One region of the Leisingera sp. ABD4_442 genome, then DNA from elsewhere that is predicted to be linked to it. Evidence: riboswitches for the same ligand, from Rfam matches in the RefSeq annotation. Region 1 holds a riboswitch; each other region holds the start of a gene.

Region 1 (6,082 bases):
GCAGGCCAGCGGGTTGCCCATATAGGTCGGCCCGTGCATGAACAGGCCGGGATTGCCGCCGCCGATGCCTTCCGCCACGCGGTCGTTGGTCATGGTGCAGGCAAAGGAGATATGACCGCCGGTTAGCCCCTTGCCGAGGCAAATGATATCCGGCTCCACCGAACAGAAATTGGTGGCAAACAATTCGCCCGTGCGGCCAAAGCCGGTGGCGATCTCGTCGAAGATCAGCAGGATGCCCAGCTCATCGCACATGGCACGGGCCTGATTGAGATATTCGGGGTGATAGAAATACATGCCGCCGGTGCCTTGCACGACGGGTTCCAGGATGAAGGCGGCGATCCTATCGGCGGTGGCTTCCAGCACATTGCGCAACTCGCCCAACCCGTTTTGCGCCGGGTCGTCGCTCCACTCCTCGTGGATGCGGACCGGCGGGCGGGAGACGAAATGCTGCACGCTCAGCGCGCCCTGGAACAGGTGGTGCATGCCGGTGTCCGGGTCGCAGACGCTCATCGCCTTCCAGGTATCTCCGTGATAGCCAGAGCGGATGGTGGCAAACTCCTTGCGGTCCGGCTGGCCGATAGCATGCTGGTACTGCACCGCCATCTTCATCGCCACCTCGACCGAGACAGACCCGCTGTCGCAGTAGAAGATGCGGGTGAGGCCTTCAGGTGTGATCTCCAAGAGTTTGCGGCCCAGGTCGATGGCCGGATCATGGGTCAGCCCGCCGAACATCACATGCGGCAGGGTGTCGAGCTGGTCATGAATGGCTTTGGTGATCGCTGGGTTTTTATGTCCATGCATCATGCACCACCAGGACGACATGGCGTCGATCAGCCGGGTTCCGTCGTCCAGCGTGATATAAACCCCCTCGCTTTCCTTCACCACAAAGGTGGGCCCGGGCTTGGCAACATTGGTGTAGGGGTGCCAAAGGTGCTGCTGGTCAAACTCCAGCTGGGTGAGGTCTGCCGCGCTCATGCCGTCTCACCTTTGGCCAGCGCCTCCTCGATCAGGTCCACCCGGATGCTGGCCTGAAAGGCCACCGCCAGCGCGTCGGAGGTCAGCTCCACTAGCACCGGCAGCCGCCCCAGATGCGCCACTTGGCCGAACTGGCAGATGGTTTCCTCCACCGCCGGTTCCGCGTCGCCGATGAAAGCAACGCCCACAACGGTGCAGCCCGCATCCCGAAGCGCTTTCAGCGACAGCAGCGTGTGGTTGATCGTCCCCAGCTGCGTCCGCGCACACAGGATCACCGGCGCTCGCCAGCGGGCGACGAGGTCGAGATACAGCATCTCACGGTTCAGAGGCACCATCAGCCCGCCTGCCCCCTCGGCCACCAGCACGCCATCGACTTTAGGCAAAGACAGCGCATCCGGGTCGATCTCCAAACCCTCGGCCTCCGCCGACAGATGCGGCGAGGCGGGCAGCTGCAGTAGGTAGCCCTCCGGCAATGCCCGACGGCCCGACAGGCGGGCCACTGTCTGGCTGTCGGTCTCCTCTTCCAGGCCCGATTGCACCGGCTTCCAATAAGCTGCGCCCAGCGCCTGCACCAGGCCGGCGGAAAAGATGGTCTTGCCAATGCCGGTGTCGGTTCCGGTGACAATCAGCGCGCTCATGCTGCACTCTCCATTTCCCGGGCGAGGTCTTCAAACATCCGGGTGATGACCCCTGCCGCCGTATTCAAAGTGATCGACAACCGCAGCCGCGAAGTGCCGCGGGGCACCGTCGGCGGGCGGATGCCGCGGATGTCATAGCCGCGGGCCTGCATCGCAGCGGCCAGCGCCATGGTGCGTTTGTCGTCGCCAATCACCACCGGCAGGATCTGGCTTTGAACCCCCTCCAGCCCGCAAAGGCGCTTGGCCTCGCCTTGGGCATGGGTGATCCCCTGCCAAGCCTGTTCCCGACGGCCCGGGTTCTGCTGAAGTTCCTGCAAGGCCGCCCGCACCAGTGCCGCGTTCAGCGGCGACGGGGCAGTGGCAAAGATAAACCCGCGGGCCTTGTTGATCAGCGTCTCGATCAGCACCCGCTGACCGCAGATCAGCGCGCCCGAGGCGCCCAGCGCCTTGCCGCAGGTGTGTAAGGAAAGGACGTTGGGGCGGTGGGCGATGCCTTGCGCCAGTCCGCGACCCAGATCGCCGAACACACCCGTCGAATGGGCCTCGTCCACCACCAGAACAGCACCGGTGACATCCGCCAGCGCAATAAGCGTCTCCAGCGGGGCGAGGTCTCCATCCATCGAATAGACCGCCTCAACCGCGATCCAGACCTGGCCTGCGCCGCCTGACGAGCGCCAGTCCTTCAGCACCCGCGCAGCGTCTTCCGCATCGCCATGGGCAAAACTGCGCGTCTCAGCCCGGCCCAGCCGCATCCCGTCATGGGTGCTGGCATGGATCAGCGCGTCATACAGCACCAGGTCGCCCTGCTGCGGCAGGGTGGAGAAGATCGCCTGATTAGCGTTGAAGCCGCCGCCCATGAACAGTGCCGCCTCAGTGCCGAAGAACTCCGCAGCCTCCGTCTCCAGCAGCTGGTGTTCCGCGTCATTGCCGCGCAAGAGGCGCGAGCCGCCTGCCCCAACCGGCACCCCGCGGGCCAGCGCATCGGCAGCGGCGGCACGCAGCACATCGCTGCCTGCCAGCCCGAGATAGTCATTGGAGGCAAAGTCATAACCGTCCCGCGGCATCAGCTGCCGGTAGCGCCCGCGCGAGCGCAGCGCTTCCAGCGATTTCTCATGCCTCGGAAAGGCGCTTGCCATCAGCGGCTGCCGTCGCAGCCTGCCGCCATCGCGGTGATGCCCAGACGGTCGAAGAGCTGCTGGTCCTTGTCCTCTTCCGGGTTGTCCGCGGTCAGCAGCGTGTCGCCCACAAAGATCGAGTTGGCACCGGCAAAGAAGCACATTGCTTGCATCTCGTCCGACATGTCGGTGCGGCCTGCGGACAGGCGCACATGCGATTTCGGCATCAGGATGCGGGCCAGCGCCACGGAGCGGACGAATTCGATCGGATCCAGTTTTTCGACATCGGCCAGCGGCGTGTCGGCAATCGGGATCAGCATGTTCACCGGCACCGAATCCGGATGCTCCTCCAGCGTTGCCAGTGCCAGCATCATGTCGATGCGGTCCAGCTGCTGCTCGCCCATGCCGACGATGCCGCCCGAGCACACCTTGATGCCTGCCTCGCGCACCCGGTTCAGGGTGTCGATACGGTCGGCAAAGGTGCGGGTGGTGATGATCTCAGAGTAGTAGCGCTCGGAGGTGTCGATGTTGTGGTTGTAGTAATCGAGACCGGCATCCCGCAGGCGGAACACCTGCTCTTCGTCCAACATGCCAAGGGTCATGCAGGTTTCCATGCCAAGATCCTTTACCCCCTGCACCATCGCCTCCAGCGCGGCCATGTCGCGGTCCTTGGGCGAGCGCCAGGCGGCGCCCATGCAGTAGCGGGTCGCGCCGCCTTCCTTGGCTTTCTTGGCCTCGGCGATCACCCGCTGCACTTCGATCAGCTTGGACGCCTGCAGCTGGGCGCCGTTCCTCGCCGACTGGGAGCAATAGGCGCAATCCTCGGCGCAGCCGCCGGTTTTGATGCTGAGGAGCTTGGATTTCTGCACCTGGTTGGGGTCGAAATACTGCCGGTGCACGCTGTGCGCCTGGAACAGCAAGTCCATGAAAGGCTTGTTGTAAATCGCTTCCGCTTCCTCGCGGGTCCAGTCGGTGCGGATGGGTGCAGCGTCCAGCATGCTGTCTCCTGTTCTCGTATACCTGACGGCCATGCGCGGATGGCGTTGCGGCGTTTTATAGATAATTTCAATGCCGCCGATCAAGCGCCAAAGCCGCGCTGCAGCGATTTGCCTCAATTCGGCACCGGTATCGCCCGCAGAGCGCTGATACTAATAAAGAAAAATAATCTACAAAATTTTCAGTTGACGGAAGGCCCGCGCCTCCCCTACCCCTAAAGCCACGCAGGGGAGTCCCGCCTAAGGGACTGAGAGGCGTCATGGTGCGGGGCATCCCGGACCGGCGGTGCGACCCTTTGAACCTGACCCAGTTGATACTGGCGTAGGAAGCAAGAAGCATCGCACGGCGCCCCGGCGGCAAGCGGTGTTTCGGACAGGCAGCATGCGTGCACCGGCCGTACACCGGCTGTACACCCCCCTGCCCGTTTTCCTCCGTCCCGGCTCAATTGGTGTTTTTGAACCGAAGGCCCGGAGGAACACCAGATGAACGTCCCCAACCCCAAGATCACCACCGGCGCATTGCCCGCATCGCGCAAGATCTACGTCAGCGGCGAGGTCCATGAGGACATCCGCGTGCCGATGCGCGAGATCGCCACCCACCCCACCGCGGGCGAGGCGCCGCTGCCGGTCTATGACAGTTCCGGCCCCTACACCGACCCGGACGTGCTGACCGATATCCGCCAGGGGCTGCCCGCCCTGCGCCGCCAGTGGACCCTCGCCCGCGGCGACGTCGAGAGCTATCAGGGCCGCGATGTGAAGCCCGAGGACAACGGCTTTGTCGAGGGCGACCGGCTGGTGCCGGAGTTCCCGGTGAAACCTGCGCCGTTGCGCGGCAAGGACGGCAAGGCGCCAACCCAGCTGGCCTATGCACGGGCAGGCATCGTCACCCCGGAGATGGAATACGTCGCGATCCGCGAAAACCAGCTGCGCGAGCTGTCGCCCTGCCATGCAAACCGCGACGGCAATGACTTTGGCGCCAACATCCCGGACTACGTGACGCCGGAATTCGTGCGCCAGGAAATTGCCGCGGGCCGCGCCATCATCCCGGCCAACATCAACCATCCGGAAATCGAGCCGATGATCATCGGCCGCAATTTCAAGGTGAAGATCAACGCCAATATGGGCACCTCTGCCGTCACCTCCTCGATGGAGGAAGAGGTGGACAAACTGGTCTGGGCGATCCGCTGGGGCGCCGACACGGTGATGGATCTGTCCACGGGCCGCAACATTCACAACACCCGAGAATGGATCGTGCGCAATTCGCCGGTGCCGATCGGCACCGTGCCGATCTACCAGGCGCTGGAGAAGGTGAACGGCATTGCCGAGGATCTGACCTGGGAAGTGTTCCGCGACACGCTGATTGAGCAGGCGGAACAGGGCGTCGATTATTTCACCATCCATGCGGGCGTACGGCTGCACATGGTGCCGATGACGGTGAACCGGGTGACGGGGATTGTTTCACGCGGCGGCTCGATCATGGCGAAGTGGTGCCTGCATCACCACAAGGAGAGCTTCCTCTACGAGCATTTCGAGGAAATCTGCGACATCTGCCGCCAGTATGACGTCTCCTTCTCGCTTGGCGACGGGCTGCGCCCCGGCTCCATCGCGGACGCCAATGACGAGGCGCAGTTTGCCGAGCTGGAAACCCTCGGTGAACTGACCAAGACTGCCTGGGCCAAGGACTGCCAGGTGATGATCGAAGGGCCGGGCCATGTCGCCATGCACAAGATCAAGGAGAACATGGACAAGCAGCTGGAGTGCTGCCACGAGGCGCCGTTCTACACGCTGGGGCCGCTGACCACTGACATCGCGCCGGGCTATGACCACATCACCAGCGGTATCGGTGCGGCGATGATCGGCTGGTTCGGCTGCGCGATGTTGTGTTACGTGACGCCGAAGGAGCACCTGGGCCTGCCCGACCGGGACGACGTGAAGACCGGTGTGATCACCTACAAGATCGCCGCCCATGCTGCCGACCTCGCCAAGGGTCTGCCGGGCGCCCAGCGCCGCGACGATGCGCTGAGCCGGGCGCGCTTCGAGTTCCGCTGGGAGGACCAGTTCAACCTGTCGCTGGACCCGGACACCGCGCGCGAGTTCCACGACCAGACCCTGCCGAAACAAGCCCACAAGGTCGCGCATTTCTGCTCCATGTGCGGGCCGAAGTTCTGCTCGATGCGGATTTCGCACGACATCCGCTCCGAGGCGCAGAAAGAAGGTATGGAGGCGATGGCCGCTAAGTTCCGCGAGGGCGGCGAGCTGTATGTGCCTGCCGCCGAGGCTGCGGAGCCCGCGGAATGATCACCATCGCAGGCGCGGGCCTTGCCGGTCTCGCCTGCGCCTATGAACTGGCGCAGCGCGG
Region 2 (6,082 bases), on a different contig from region 1:
AACTCCGGATCAGCAAACAGCGCCACCACACCCAGATCCCCCATCGACAGGGCGGCGGCCAGTCCTGCGGCAAACCCGGTCTGCGCCCGCATTCGCGGCAGGTAGACCCGGCGCACAAACGCCCAGCCCTGCATGTCCAGCGACAGCGACAAGCGGCCATAGCGCCCCAGCACCTCCCGTGCACGCGGCACCAGAATGCGCATGGCAAAGGGCAGCGCCATCACCGCATTGACCAGCGCTGTCACCGGCAGCGCCAGCGCAAAAGGGTCCGCAATGGGGTAGACCAGGATGAACAGCCCGGTGCCGATCACCAGCGGCGAGGCCGCAAGCCCCAGGATACCCGACAGCTCGCTCATGCCGCTACGCCCGGCAGCAGCCGCAGCGGCCATCGGCAGGGCCAGCATCAGCAGAATCACGGTGCTGAGCGCGGCAACCAGAATGGAGTTGCCCGCCGCCTGCCAAACACCGCTGTTCAAATCTGTCAGCCCCTGCATCCCCGCCAGCACAATCGCCGCCAGCGGCAGCAGCAAAAACGCGGCAGACAGGGCAATCCAAAACCCATCCAGGCAGCGCGCAAATCCGCCCTGCCCGTCCCAGCGCCGCACCGCCCGGTCCAGGCCCGCGCCAAAGCCCTCACCCGCCGACACCCGCAGCGCCACCATCGCGGCGGCACCGGTCAGCAGCAGCTGCATACCCGACAGCAGCGCCGCGCGGCCCAGGTCAAAGTCAAAACGAAAGGCCTGATAGATGGCGAGTTCAATGGTCGTCGCCTTCGGCCCGCCGCCCAGGGTCAGCGCCACCGCAAAGCTCGACAGGCAAATGGCAAAGACAACCGCCAGCGCCCCCGGTGCCACCCGCCGCAGCATCGGCCCTTCCAGCAGCCGCCACATCGCCAGCGGCCCGGCATCCAGCTGCGCCGCCAGCCGGAAGCGTTCGGCGGGGATCTCCTGCCAGCCCTGCAGGATCAGCCGCGTCGCCAGCGGCAGATTGAAGAACACATGCGCCAGCACCACTCCGTGCAGCCCGTAGATCTGAACAGGCTCTAACCCTAGGGAAATCAGCACCTGGCTCAGCCAGCCCGCCCGGCCAAAGACCGCCAGCAGGCCCAGGATGGCCACAATAACAGGCAGAATGAAGGGCGCGCCCAACAACGCAATCAGCAGGCTCCGCCCCGGAAACCGCCGCCGCGCCAGCGCGCGGGCGACGGGAATGGCGAGGCCAACACTCAATAGCGCCGACAGGCTCGCCTGGGTCAGGGTGAACCGCAGCGCGGCCCAGTCGCTGGCGCCAAACCCGGTGCCGGCCTCAGCCCTGAGCGCAACAGCCCCCAGCGTCCCCAATATCAGCGCAGCCACCAAAAGGGCAGCGCTAATACCGGGAAAGGCGCTTACTGGCTGAGCGCGTCCAGCCATTCGCCCAGCGCCGCATCGCGCACCTCTGCCGCTTCAGCTTCACTCAGCAGCAGCGATTTTTCAGGCGCGATCAGGGTGCCGAATCCTTCCGGCAGGCCTGCCGCCGGGGTCACCGCCGGGTACATCCAGTTGGTGGTCGGGATGATCGACTGGAACGCGTCCGACACCATGAAGGCCAGGAACTGATCCGCCAGCTCCGGCTGATCGCTGTTCGCCAGCTTGCCGGCCACTTCCACCTGCATGTAATGCCCCTCGTCAAAGGCCGCCGCCGCCTTGGAGCCGTCTTCCTCGGCAATCAGGTGATAAGCGGGCGATGTGGTGTAGGAGAGCACCATGTCGGCCTCGCCTTCCAGGAACATGCCATAAGCCTCGGACCAGCCCTTGGTCACGGTCACGACGTTGTCAGAGAGCCCCTTCCAAATCTCCGGCGCCTCGTCGCCATAGGCGGCCTTGACCCACAGCAGCAGGCCCAGGCCGGGGGTCGAGGAGCGCGGATCCTGAATGACGATCTTGGTGTCGCTGGCGGCCAGCGCCTTGAAGTCCGCGGGCGCTGCGGCATCAGCGTTGTGCACAAAGGCGAAGTAGCCCCAGTCATAAGGCACAAAGGTCGCGTCGTTCCACTCCACCGGCAGCGCAAACTCGGCGCTGACCGAATGCTCTGCAAACAACCCGGTTTCTTTGGCCGCCGCGGTCAGGTTGGTATCCAGCCCCAGCACCACGTCCGCGTCCGACCGCGCGCCCTCCAGCTTGACCCGCGCCAAAAGCGCAGCACCGTCGCCCGCTCCAACCAGTTTCAGGTCGCAGCCGCACACTTCCTCAAACGCTTTCTCCACCGCAGGCCCCGGCCCCCAGTCGGAAACAAAGCTGTCATAGGTATAAACGACCAGTTCGGGCGTCTCGGCAAAGGCTGCCGAGGCGCCGAGCAGTCCCGCTGCAAATGCAAGATGTTTCATGCCATCCTCCTTTGCGGCTTTGGGCAAGGGTGGAGGCTGTCCAGTACCTTCCCTCCGCCGGTGTGATCCGGTTCAGGTTCAACGGGTGTCATCTCAGCGCCTGCGCGCACCCCGAGGTGGCGCGAACATTATGCCCCAGCCGCAGCAAAGACAAGCCAAAGCCCCGTCAGGACCTACGGTCCATGCAAACTGGACCGCTGCCCGCGCCGATCCCGTGTTCTTCTGGCAGAAAATATCCCGGGGGAGCCGCCCCAGGCGGCGGGGGCAGCGCCCCCTCTCGCCTTTGCCGCAGAGGAATCCGCTTGAGGCACAGGCCCCTGCCCGCTAAGCACGTCCCGCAAAGGAGACCGCGCCTCATGTCGATGAACAGCTTTGGACACCTCTTCCGCGTCACCACCTGGGGCGAAAGCCACGGGCCTGCGCTTGGCGCCACCGTCGACGGCTGCCCGCCGAACGTGCCGCTGGCGCCGGAAATGCTGCAGCAGTGGCTCGACAAGCGCCGTCCCGGCCAGAACAAGAACACCACCCAGCGCAATGAGCCGGACGCGGTCAAGATCCTGTCCGGCGTGTTCGACGGCATGACCACCGGCACGCCCGTACAGCTGATGATCGAGAACACCGACCAGCGGTCCAAGGATTACGGCGAGATTTCCCAGACCTTCCGCCCGGGCCACGCCGACATCACCTATTTCCAGAAATACGGCAACCGCGATTACCGCGGCGGCGGCCGCTCCTCCGCACGCGAGACCGCGGCGCGGGTGGCGGCCGGCGGTGTTGCACGTGAAGCAATCAAGGCGCTGGCGCCCGGGCTGGAGATCAAGGGCTACATGACCCGAATGGGCGAGCTGGAGATCGACCGCAGCCGGTTCGACTGGGACGCAATTGAGAAGAATGATTTCTGGATCCCCGACGCAGGCGCAGTGCAGGAATGGGAAGACTACCTGCAAGCCCTGCGCAAGGCGCATGACTCGGTCGGGGCAGTTGTTGAAGTTGTCGCGCGCAATGTCCCCGCAGGCATCGGCGCGCCGGTCTATGGCAAGCTGGACACCGACCTGGCCGCCGCGATGATGTCGATCAACGCTGTAAAAGGCGTGGAAATTGGCGAAGGCATGAATGCCGCGCGCCTCAAGGGCTCGGAAAACGCCGATGAGATCTTCATGGGCGAAAACGGACCCGAGTATTCCTCCAACCACGCCGGCGGCATCCTCGGCGGCATTTCCACCGGGCAGGATGTTGTGGTGCGCTTTGCGGTAAAGCCAACCTCCTCGATCCTCACTCCGCGCCAGTCGATCCGCAAGGACGGCTCCGCGACCGAGGTGATCACCAAGGGCCGCCACGACCCCTGCGTCGGCATCCGCGCGGTGCCAGTGGCAGAGGCGATGATGGCCTGCGTGATCCTGGACCACCTGCTGCTGCACCGCGGCCAGATCGGCGAAAACCAGGGCCATATCGGCTGAACAGTTGATGCCTGACGGGACCTGTTGCGAAGCGCTGCAAAACCAAGCAGGTTTTGCACAGCGCTTTTCACATCCGGTCCTTCGCCATGCTGATTACCCTGGCCATCTCCGGCTACCGCTCGATCCGCGATGCAACCCTGCCGCTGGAGCAGCTCACCGTGGTGAGCGGCGCCAACGGGGCAGGCAAATCCTCGCTCTACCGTTCGCTGCGGCTGCTGGCGGAGGTGGCCCAGGGCAGGGCCATCGCTTCACTGGCAGGTGAGGGCGGGCTGGAGTCGACACTGTGGGCCGGCCCGGAACACATCAGCGCCCGCATGAAGCGCGGCGAAGTTCCCGTTGAGGGCACTCGGCGCAAGGGAGCTGTGGCTCTAAAGCTGGGGTTTTCGGCAGAAGACTACGGATATGCGGTCGACCTTGGCCTGCCCGCGCCGGTGCCGCGGACGATGTTCGGCAACGATCCCGAAATCAAATCCGAAGCGCTTTGGGTCGGCGAAAGCCTGGGCCGCGCCAACAGCATTGCCGAGCGCCGCGGCGCGGTTGTGACGGGCCGGGACGGCAGCGGCCGGCGGGTGGAGCTGTCGCGCGACCTGCGTCCCTTTGACAGCATGATGACCCATGCCGCCGATCCGGTGCAGGCGCCGGAAATGCTGTCATTGCGCGAACGGATGCGTGGCTGGCGCTTCTATGACAGCCTGCGCACCGACCGGGACTCGCCCGCCCGCCGCCCCGCCGTCGGCAGCCGCACCCCGGCTTTGGCGGGGGACGGTGCGGATCTGGCTGCGGCGATTGCCACCCTGCGGGAAATCGGCGACGGGCCGGGTTTTGACGCAGCCATCGAAGATGCCTTCCCGGGCGCCAGCGTCGATGTCTCGCTTCAGGGCGGGCTGTTTGCGGTGGAGATGCAGCAGCACGGGCTCTTGCGGCCTTTGTCGGCGGCGGAGCTGTCGGACGGCACCCTGCGCTATGTGCTCTTGGCCACCGCGCTGCTGACCCCGCGCCCGCCCGAGCTGATGGTGCTGAACGAACCCGAAACCAGCCTGCACCCGGAGCTGATCGCGCCCTTGGCGCGGCTGATCAAACGCGCCAGCCGGGACAGCCAGATCATCGTGGTGTCCCACAACAGCCATCTGGCGCAGGAACTGGAGGACACCGGGGCATTGTCCGTGATCTTGCAAAAGGAATTCGGAGAGACCCGGATTGAGGATCTGGAGCCGCCGCGCTGGAGCTGGCCGAAGCGGTAGCGTTCAGATGTGATCGCCTGCGCATTGGCTGTGGTCGCCCAGGGCTGTCAGCACCTTGCAGCAGCCCCCGTGCCCGCCGTCGCAGAGATGGCTGATCCGCTCCAGCTCGGACGCCAGCTGCTCCAGCTTGCGGATCCGGTCCCGGACATTGGCCAGCTGGCTGCGGGCAATCCGGTCAGCCTCGGCGCAATCCTCGCCCAAGTGCCCGTCGAGCGCCATCAGCGATCTGATGTCCTCCAGCGGGAAGCCGAGGTCGCGGGCGTGTTTGATGAAACCCAATGCATCCATGCCGTCCTGCCCGTAGCGGCGCTGGTTGCCGGCATTGCGGCCCGGTTGCGGCAGCAGGCCGATTTCCTCGTAATAGCGGATGGTGGGCACCTTGACGCCGGTGGCCTTGGACAGCTGGCCGATGGAAAACACGGTAAGAACCTCTTGAAGCTCTAGTGACTAGAGCACCTACATTGATCTCGAATCAGGAATGAGGACAAGAGCAATGGCAGGCTGCTGCAATCACAAAGCCCGGTTCGACGGGGTATCAGCGGACTACAAACGCAGGCTTTGGCTGGTGATCGCCATCAACGCCGGCATGTTTGCGGTGGAAATGGGGGCGGGCCAGCTGTCCGGCAGCCAGGCGCTGAAGGCAGACGCCCTGGATTTTCTGGGCGATGCGCTGACCTATGGTATTTCACTGGCGGTGATCGGCGCCAGCTTGCGCACCCGGGCGCTGGCCGCCTTGGGCAAGGGGATCAGCCTGCTCTTGATGGGCGCCTGGGTGTTCGGCTCCACTATCTATCAGGTGTTTTACGTTGGCGTGCCGCAGGCGCAGATCATGGGAGTGATCGGCTTCATGGCGCTGGCGGCCAATCTGATCTCGGTCATGCTGCTGGCGCGTTACAAGGACGGCGACGCCAATGTGCGTTCGGTCTGGCTGTGCTCGCGCAATGATGCGATCGGCAATGTGGCGGTGATGATCGCGGCGCTGGGTGTCTGGGGCACCGCCACCGGCTGGCCGGACCTCA
Region 3 (6,082 bases), on a different contig from region 1:
CGATCTTCTTGCCCTTCAGGTCGGCGGGGGATTTGATCGGGCCGTCCTCAAGGACAAGCAGGCAGTTGAGCGGGGTGGCAACCAGGGTCCCAACCCTTTTCAGCGGCAGGCCCTCGTGGATCTGAAGATGCAGTTGCGGCTGATAGGAAACCGCCAGATCCGCCTGGCCGGCGGCCACCAGGCGCGGCGGGGCAGAGGGGTCTGCAGGCGGCACGATCTCCACCTCCAAACCCTGTTCGGCAAAATACCCCTGTTCCTGCGCTACGATGACCGGCCCGTGATCGGGGTTGATGAACCAGTCCAAAAGCAGGGTCATCTTGTCCTGGGCTGCGGCGGGGGTAGCGGCCAGAAGGGCCAGTACGGTTGCAAGTCTTTTCATGGAAGGCGTTTCCTTTGTGTTCACATTCGGGGGGCGAAGGGTGTTTGGCCGGCCGGATCTGTCAGCGGCAAGCGGCAGGCCATTGGCGGTGGAAGTGGTGGACAGGGCCGTGGCCTTGGCCCACCCCAAGCCCGTCAGCGGCAGCAATTGCACCTTGAAGGTAGGCGTGGGCTTCGGTGGCGGCCTGGGCCAGCGTTAGGCCTTTGGCAAGGCCCGCGGTAATGGCAGAGGACAGGGTGCAGCCGGTGCCGTGGGTGTTGGCCGTCAGCAGGCGCGGGGCGGTGAATTCGGCGATGACACCGTCAGCCGAGATCAGAAAATCATGGCAGGTGCTGCCGGTGCTGTGGCCGCCTTTCATCAGGACAGCCTTGGCGCCCGTGCGGCAAAGAGCCAGCCCCTGCGCGGCCATCCTGTCCGGATTGTCTGCGGGTGCCTCGTTCAGAAGGGTTGCGGCCTCCGGCAGGTTGGGGGTCAGCAAGTTTGCGCGCGGCAGCAATTCCCGGCGCAGCGTGTCCACGGCTTCCTGCGCCAGCAGGGCGTCGCCGGATTTTGCCACCATTACCGGGTCCAGGACAACCGGGCCAGGGTAGTCTGCGATAGCTGTGGCGACGGTTTCGATGATCTGCGGCGTGGCCAGCATACCGATCTTGATGGCCCGCACATCCAGATCGCTGAGAACCGCATCGATCTGTGCGGCGACCACATCCAGCGGGATCCCGTGCACCGCCGTGACCTGGCGGGTGTTCTGGGCGGTAACTGCGGTGATGACGCTGGCGCCGTACACCCCCAGCGCCGACATGGCCTTGAGATCCGCTTGGATCCCGGCGCCGCCGCCGCTGTCGGATCCTGCAATAGTCAACGCAATATGGGCCATTGGCACCCCCCCCAAAAAAATTAAGGGCACCGCATACGGAATACGTCTTCAGGTTTGAGACCGTTCCCTACGCCGGTATTGCCCGGATCAGGTTCGATGGGTTAGCGCATCAGCGCCTCTCAGCCCCAAACGGGGCACCCCAACGGTTGCAGGCTGGATAACAAGGCTGCTGCATTCCGTCAACGCCGCGCAGGGATGGCGCCGTTTTTTCCAGCCGCACCGCTGGTCATTGGGTGAAAAATTCAGTTGGATGGCACCGTCCCGGCTGCAGGCCGCCGGGCAGGAGAAGGCCAGAAAGGAAGCGCGCTGCCGTGGCAGGAGATGAGGATTGTTTTCAAGTTGCGCCATCTGCACGCGTCCTGACGCCAGAGGCTGCGGGTGTTGAAGTGCTGTTGAGGTGCATCGGCCGCAAAATACCGTTCCGGGCAGGGCCGCAGGCTTCCAGGCCGCTGCAGGACGGGCCGGGCGAAAAGCAGCGGGTCTATTGCGAAAGCTCCGGCTCGACTGGAGCGCCAAAGCTGATCCGCCGCCGCCCGGCCAGCTGGCGCGCCAGCTTTGCTGTCAATGCGCGGCTGCTGGCGGCAGGGCCGCAGGATGTCTATGCCGTGCTTGGGCATCTGGGGCATTCGCTCAGCCTGTATGCGGCAGTGGAAGCGTTGCATCAGGGGTGCGGGCTGGCGGTTTTGTCCAGGCAAAGCCTAGTGCAGCAGGCCGCCGCGGTCCGGCAATTCGGGGTGACAGTGCTATATGCGACGCCCAGCCAGCTGCGCCTGCTGACCGGCGCAGCCAAGGGCGTTTTCGAAGGCGTCAGGCATGTGATGTGCGGCGGTGGCAAGCTCGATGAGGCCCTGCGCAATGCCCTGGCGGACCGGTTTCCGGGGGCGCAGGTGCTGGAGTTCTTTGGCGCGTCCGAGACCAGTTTCATCTCTGTATCAGATGGCAGCACGCCGCCAGGATCGGTGGGCAAGGCCTATCCCGGGGTTGAAGTGCGGATTGGCGGTGGCGGCGCGCCGGGGGAGGCCGGGGAGATCTGGGTGAGAAGCCCGTATCTGTTTGAAGGCTATGAAGGAGGCAGCAGCGATCTGACGGCCTGGGACGATGGGTTCCTGTCAATCGGGGAAATCGGGGTGCTGGATGCTGGCGGATACTTGTACCTGCGGGGGCGGCGCAGCCGTATGGTGACGGTCGCGGACCAGAACGTTTTTCCTGAGGCGGTCGAGGCAGTTCTGCTGGCGGAACCCGGTGTTGCTGCTGCGGCGGTGCTGGCGCTGGAAGATCCGCTGCGCGGGCACCGGATCGTGGCGGTGGTGCAGGGCGGCGGCAGCGGGGCCGCACTGCGCAAGGCCTGCCGGGCTGCCTTGGGAGACGCTGCTGTGCCGCGGGAAATCCGCAAGACAGACAGGATGCCGCTGCTGCCGGCCGGGAAGCCGGACCTGCAGCGTCTTGCCCGGATGTGGCAGGAGGGGGTGCTGTGAGCCGGAGTTTTATAATCGCTGCCTGCCGCAGCGCGGTTGCGCCGCGCAATGGCGCTTTCAGGGCCTGTCTGCCGCATGATTTGGCGGCGCCTGTGATCAAGGATGTGCTGGCCAGGGCAGGCCTGGCACCGGAGCAGGCAGGCGAGCTGGTGCTGGCAAATGCCCTGGGAGCGGGGGGCAATCCTGCCCGTATTGCCGCCCTGGCAGCGGGGCTGCCGGAGCGTGTTGCGGGCCTGAGCCTGGACCGGCAATGCGCGGGCGGGCTGGATGCGGTGATCCTTGGCGATGCGATGATCCGTGCTGGGCTGCATGATGTGGTGATTGCCGGCGGTGCCGAAAGCTATTCCCGCCGCCCGGTCCGGATGCACACCTTTGCCGATGGCCGCCCGCCAGAGGCCTATGATCAGGCGCTCTTTACCCCCTGGCCGGACCGCGACCCTGGCATGGCGGAAGCGGCAGAGGCGCTGGCGCAGCAGCTGAAAATCAGCCGCGATGACCAGGACGCCTGGGCGCAGGACAGCCATGCCAAGGCCCTGTCTGCAAGACCGCGGCTGGCAGCAGAGATCACCCCGGTTGCAGGTCTTGGCCAGGATAGTTTCAGCCGGGCACTGGCACCCCGGCTGTGCGCGCGGGCCCGGCCGGTTTGCGGCAGCATCACTGCAGCGAACATGGCCGTTGCTGCGGATGCCGCGGGGTTTGTGCTGATGGTTTCGGAAAAGATCGCCCGGCGGCATCCGGGTCCCGCTGCAGCTGTGCTGGCTGGTGCCACCCTGGGCGCGGATCCAACGCAGCCGGGTCTCGCACCGGTCCCCGCTGTGGCTGCGGTGCTTGGTCAGGCTGATTTGACGCCGCGCGATCTTGCCGCGGCGGAGGTCATGGAGGCCTTTGCGGTTCAAGCCATTGCCTGCCAGCAGGGGGCGGGACTGCCGCAGGAGATTGTCAACCGGCACGGTGGCTCCCTGGCGCGCGGCCATCCGATCGGGGCTTCGGGCGCGATCCTGGCCGTGCGGCTGTTCCACGACTTGGCGGCGGGCGGCGGCACCGGCCTTGCGGCCATCGCATCCGCCGGCGGGCTGGGCAGCGCATTGCTTTTGCAGGCCTGAGCCTAGGGCAGTTTGCGGATCCGGTCGCTGGCGCGGATTTCGCCATCACCCACGATCCGGCACAGCACGCCGCGCAGGCGCAGGGGACGGTGCGGCCGGTGATTGATCCAGGCAAGGCTTTCGGCGCCGTAGCGGTCGCGCCATTTCACACAGGCCGTGTTGAACTTATCCGAAACCTCGACCACTGCGCTGCCGATTTGCAGCCGGGTGCCAACAGGCATGCTGGCTTCGCTCAGGTCCAGATCCGCGACGATCGTGTCGCCTGGATGCACTGTGTTCTTGCGGTCGCGCCAGCACAGGTCCACCACCCGCTTGGGCAGGATAGACACCTGGATCCGCGGGTCCGGGCTGCCGTCGGACAGTGTCAGCCACGGGGCTTTCAGCCAGCGCTCCCCTTCAATGCCGCGGGCTGCCGACAGCTGGAGGCTGGCAGGGAAGACACGCTCGCCATAGCCGGGGCGGAAGCACAGGGTTTCGATTGCCGCGCCGTCCTTGGGGGCCGCCAGGATGGCGGGCAGCGCCGCGTCGCATTCGGCGCGGGTGACGGGGTGCGGTCCTGGATCTGCAGAAGCCATGGTCATGCGGTGTCCTCGTTTTCAAAGCCGCGGAAGGTTGTGAAAGCGTCCAGCGGCTGCCGTTCCGTGCGGAACTGGTTGACTGCGGCCTGGCGATCCGGGTGGCCCAGGGCAATGCCGCAGACCACAAGTTCCTGTTTCGGCAGTTCAAGATGGCGATGGACAAGCCGGCCGTAGTTGGCCAAGGCACCGATCCCGGTAGCCCCGAGACCGTGGCTTTCTGCCGCCAGCAGAAAGCTCATGATGGCCATGCCAAGGTCCATGAAACACCCTTTGCCCATCCGCCGGTCGATTGTGGCAACCACCCCGACAGGCGCGCCGAAGAAGGCGTAGTTGCGGGCAAATTGCTGCCGCCGCCCGGCAAGGTCGCGGCGGCCGATGCCGAGGGAAGCATAAAGCGCATATCCGGCCTTGCGCTGCCTGTCCTTCAGCTCAGCGGGCATTGGGCTGGGAAAATAGGAATATTCGCTGTCCGCAGGGCGGTTTTCAGCGGCGGCCTGCGCCAGTTCCGCGGTCAGCGCAGACAAGGTGGCGCCGGACAGCACGTGAAAGGTGCCGGGCTGCAGATTGGCGCCGCTGGGGGCTTGCCGGGCGGCGGCGCAAATCCGCTCCACCGTGGCGCGGCGGACCGGGGCGCTGGTATAGGCCCGGACCGACCGGCGGTTTGACAGGAGTTGTTCGAACTCAGGCAGCATAGGCGCGCGACAGCACGCTGGAGGGGCGGGCCTTGTATAGCGCACCGGTGATCAGGCCGGCCAGAACCGCCTTGATCAGATCGCCGGGCATGAAAGGCGCCATGGCGGTCAGCAGCGCTTCGCCGAGGCCCGCGGGCTTCATCACCATGTAATAGGGGACCGCCACCAGGTAGAGCGCGCCGATGCCGCCCGCGACGGCGGCAACTGCAGCGATGACGGTGACATTGCCGGATGTCCATTTCTCCATCACCAGACCGGCAGCAAAGGCCGCAACCGGGAAGCCGTAGTAAAAGCCGGCCCAGGGGGTGGTGAACACGCCCAGGCCGCCGCGGCCGCCTGCCAGAAGCGGCAGGCCGGCAGCCACTAGGACCACAAACAGCAGCACTGCCAGCGCGCCGCGTTTGGCGCCGAGCACGGTTCCGCACAGCATGATCCCCATGCTTTGCGCGGTGATCGGAATGCCGCTGGCCAGGGTCAGCTTGGGCACCAGGCCCAGGGCAGCGATGAGCGCTGTGAACAGCGCGATGAGGACGACATTGCGTTCCATGTCAGGTCTCCTTGGTTTCCAGGATGCCGCCGCGGGCGCGCAGCGCTTCGGCCAGGTGGTCGGCATCGTCCAGAGCGAGCAGGGTGAAAGGGACAACCACCCGCCAGCCGGGACGGCGCGGCGAGCGGGCGCGCCAGGCCTCAGTAAGGCGCTGGCCGTTGTTGATGAGGGTTGGCAGGATGCGGATCACCAGGGCGATTGCCAGCTCCAGAGCCCGCGTGTTCAGGCCGAGCCGGCGCAGCGGGGCGGCCAGCCAGCGGATGACCTCGATCATCTCGCTTAGGGCAGTGGTCATGGTGACCAGGTTGGCAAGTCCGACCGCGGTCAGCAGGCGCATTATGATCTCTGCGCCTTCGCTGTAAGTTGCGGTCGCCACATGCCAGATGGCGAGAATGGCCAGAAAGGGCCACAGCACTTGCAAACGCACCATCCCG

The links. A riboswitch is a leader RNA that binds a small molecule or an ion and turns the genes downstream of it on or off. The one in region 1 is predicted to bind thiamine pyrophosphate.
Region 2: another riboswitch for thiamine pyrophosphate. It lies ahead of thiB (thiamine ABC transporter substrate binding subunit); the one in region 1 lies ahead of thiC (phosphomethylpyrimidine synthase ThiC).
Region 3: another riboswitch for thiamine pyrophosphate. It lies ahead of thiD (bifunctional hydroxymethylpyrimidine kinase/phosphomethylpyrimidine kinase); the one in region 1 lies ahead of thiC (phosphomethylpyrimidine synthase ThiC).

The regions. Positions count from the first base shown of each region.
Region 1 is NZ_JBSWYB010000036.1:7,610-13,691, reverse strand. It holds gene bioA (adenosylmethionine--8-amino-7-oxononanoate transaminase) at 1-975, opposite strand, end outside; gene bioD (dethiobiotin synthase) at 972-1,613, opposite strand; gene ACXAHG_RS19565 (8-amino-7-oxononanoate synthase) at 1,610-2,749, opposite strand; gene bioB (biotin synthase BioB) at 2,749-3,726, opposite strand; TPP riboswitch at 3,941-4,069, shown strand; gene thiC (phosphomethylpyrimidine synthase ThiC) at 4,207-6,021, shown strand; gene ACXAHG_RS19550 (FAD-dependent oxidoreductase) at 6,018-6,082, shown strand, end outside.
Region 2 is NZ_JBSWYB010000005.1:137,614-143,695, forward strand. It holds gene ACXAHG_RS06485 (thiamine/thiamine pyrophosphate ABC transporter permease ThiP) at 1-1,412, opposite strand, end outside; gene thiB (thiamine ABC transporter substrate binding subunit) at 1,388-2,365, opposite strand; TPP riboswitch at 2,398-2,489, opposite strand; gene aroC (chorismate synthase) at 2,722-3,822, shown strand; gene ACXAHG_RS06500 (AAA family ATPase) at 3,909-5,063, shown strand; gene ACXAHG_RS06505 (MerR family transcriptional regulator) at 5,067-5,483, opposite strand; gene ACXAHG_RS06510 (cation efflux transmembrane domain-containing protein) at 5,557-6,082, shown strand, end outside.
Region 3 is NZ_JBSWYB010000059.1:7,020-13,101, forward strand. It holds gene ACXAHG_RS22640 (ABC transporter substrate-binding protein) at 1-379, opposite strand, end outside; gene thiD (bifunctional hydroxymethylpyrimidine kinase/phosphomethylpyrimidine kinase) at 441-1,253, opposite strand; TPP riboswitch at 1,301-1,405, opposite strand; gene ACXAHG_RS22650 (AMP-binding protein) at 1,565-2,728, shown strand; gene ACXAHG_RS22655 (thiolase family protein) at 2,725-3,831, shown strand; gene ACXAHG_RS22660 (hypothetical protein) at 3,834-4,412, opposite strand; gene ACXAHG_RS22665 (nitroreductase) at 4,409-5,101, opposite strand; gene ACXAHG_RS22670 (biotin transporter BioY) at 5,091-5,648, opposite strand; gene ACXAHG_RS22675 (CbiQ family ECF transporter T component) at 5,650-6,082, opposite strand, start outside.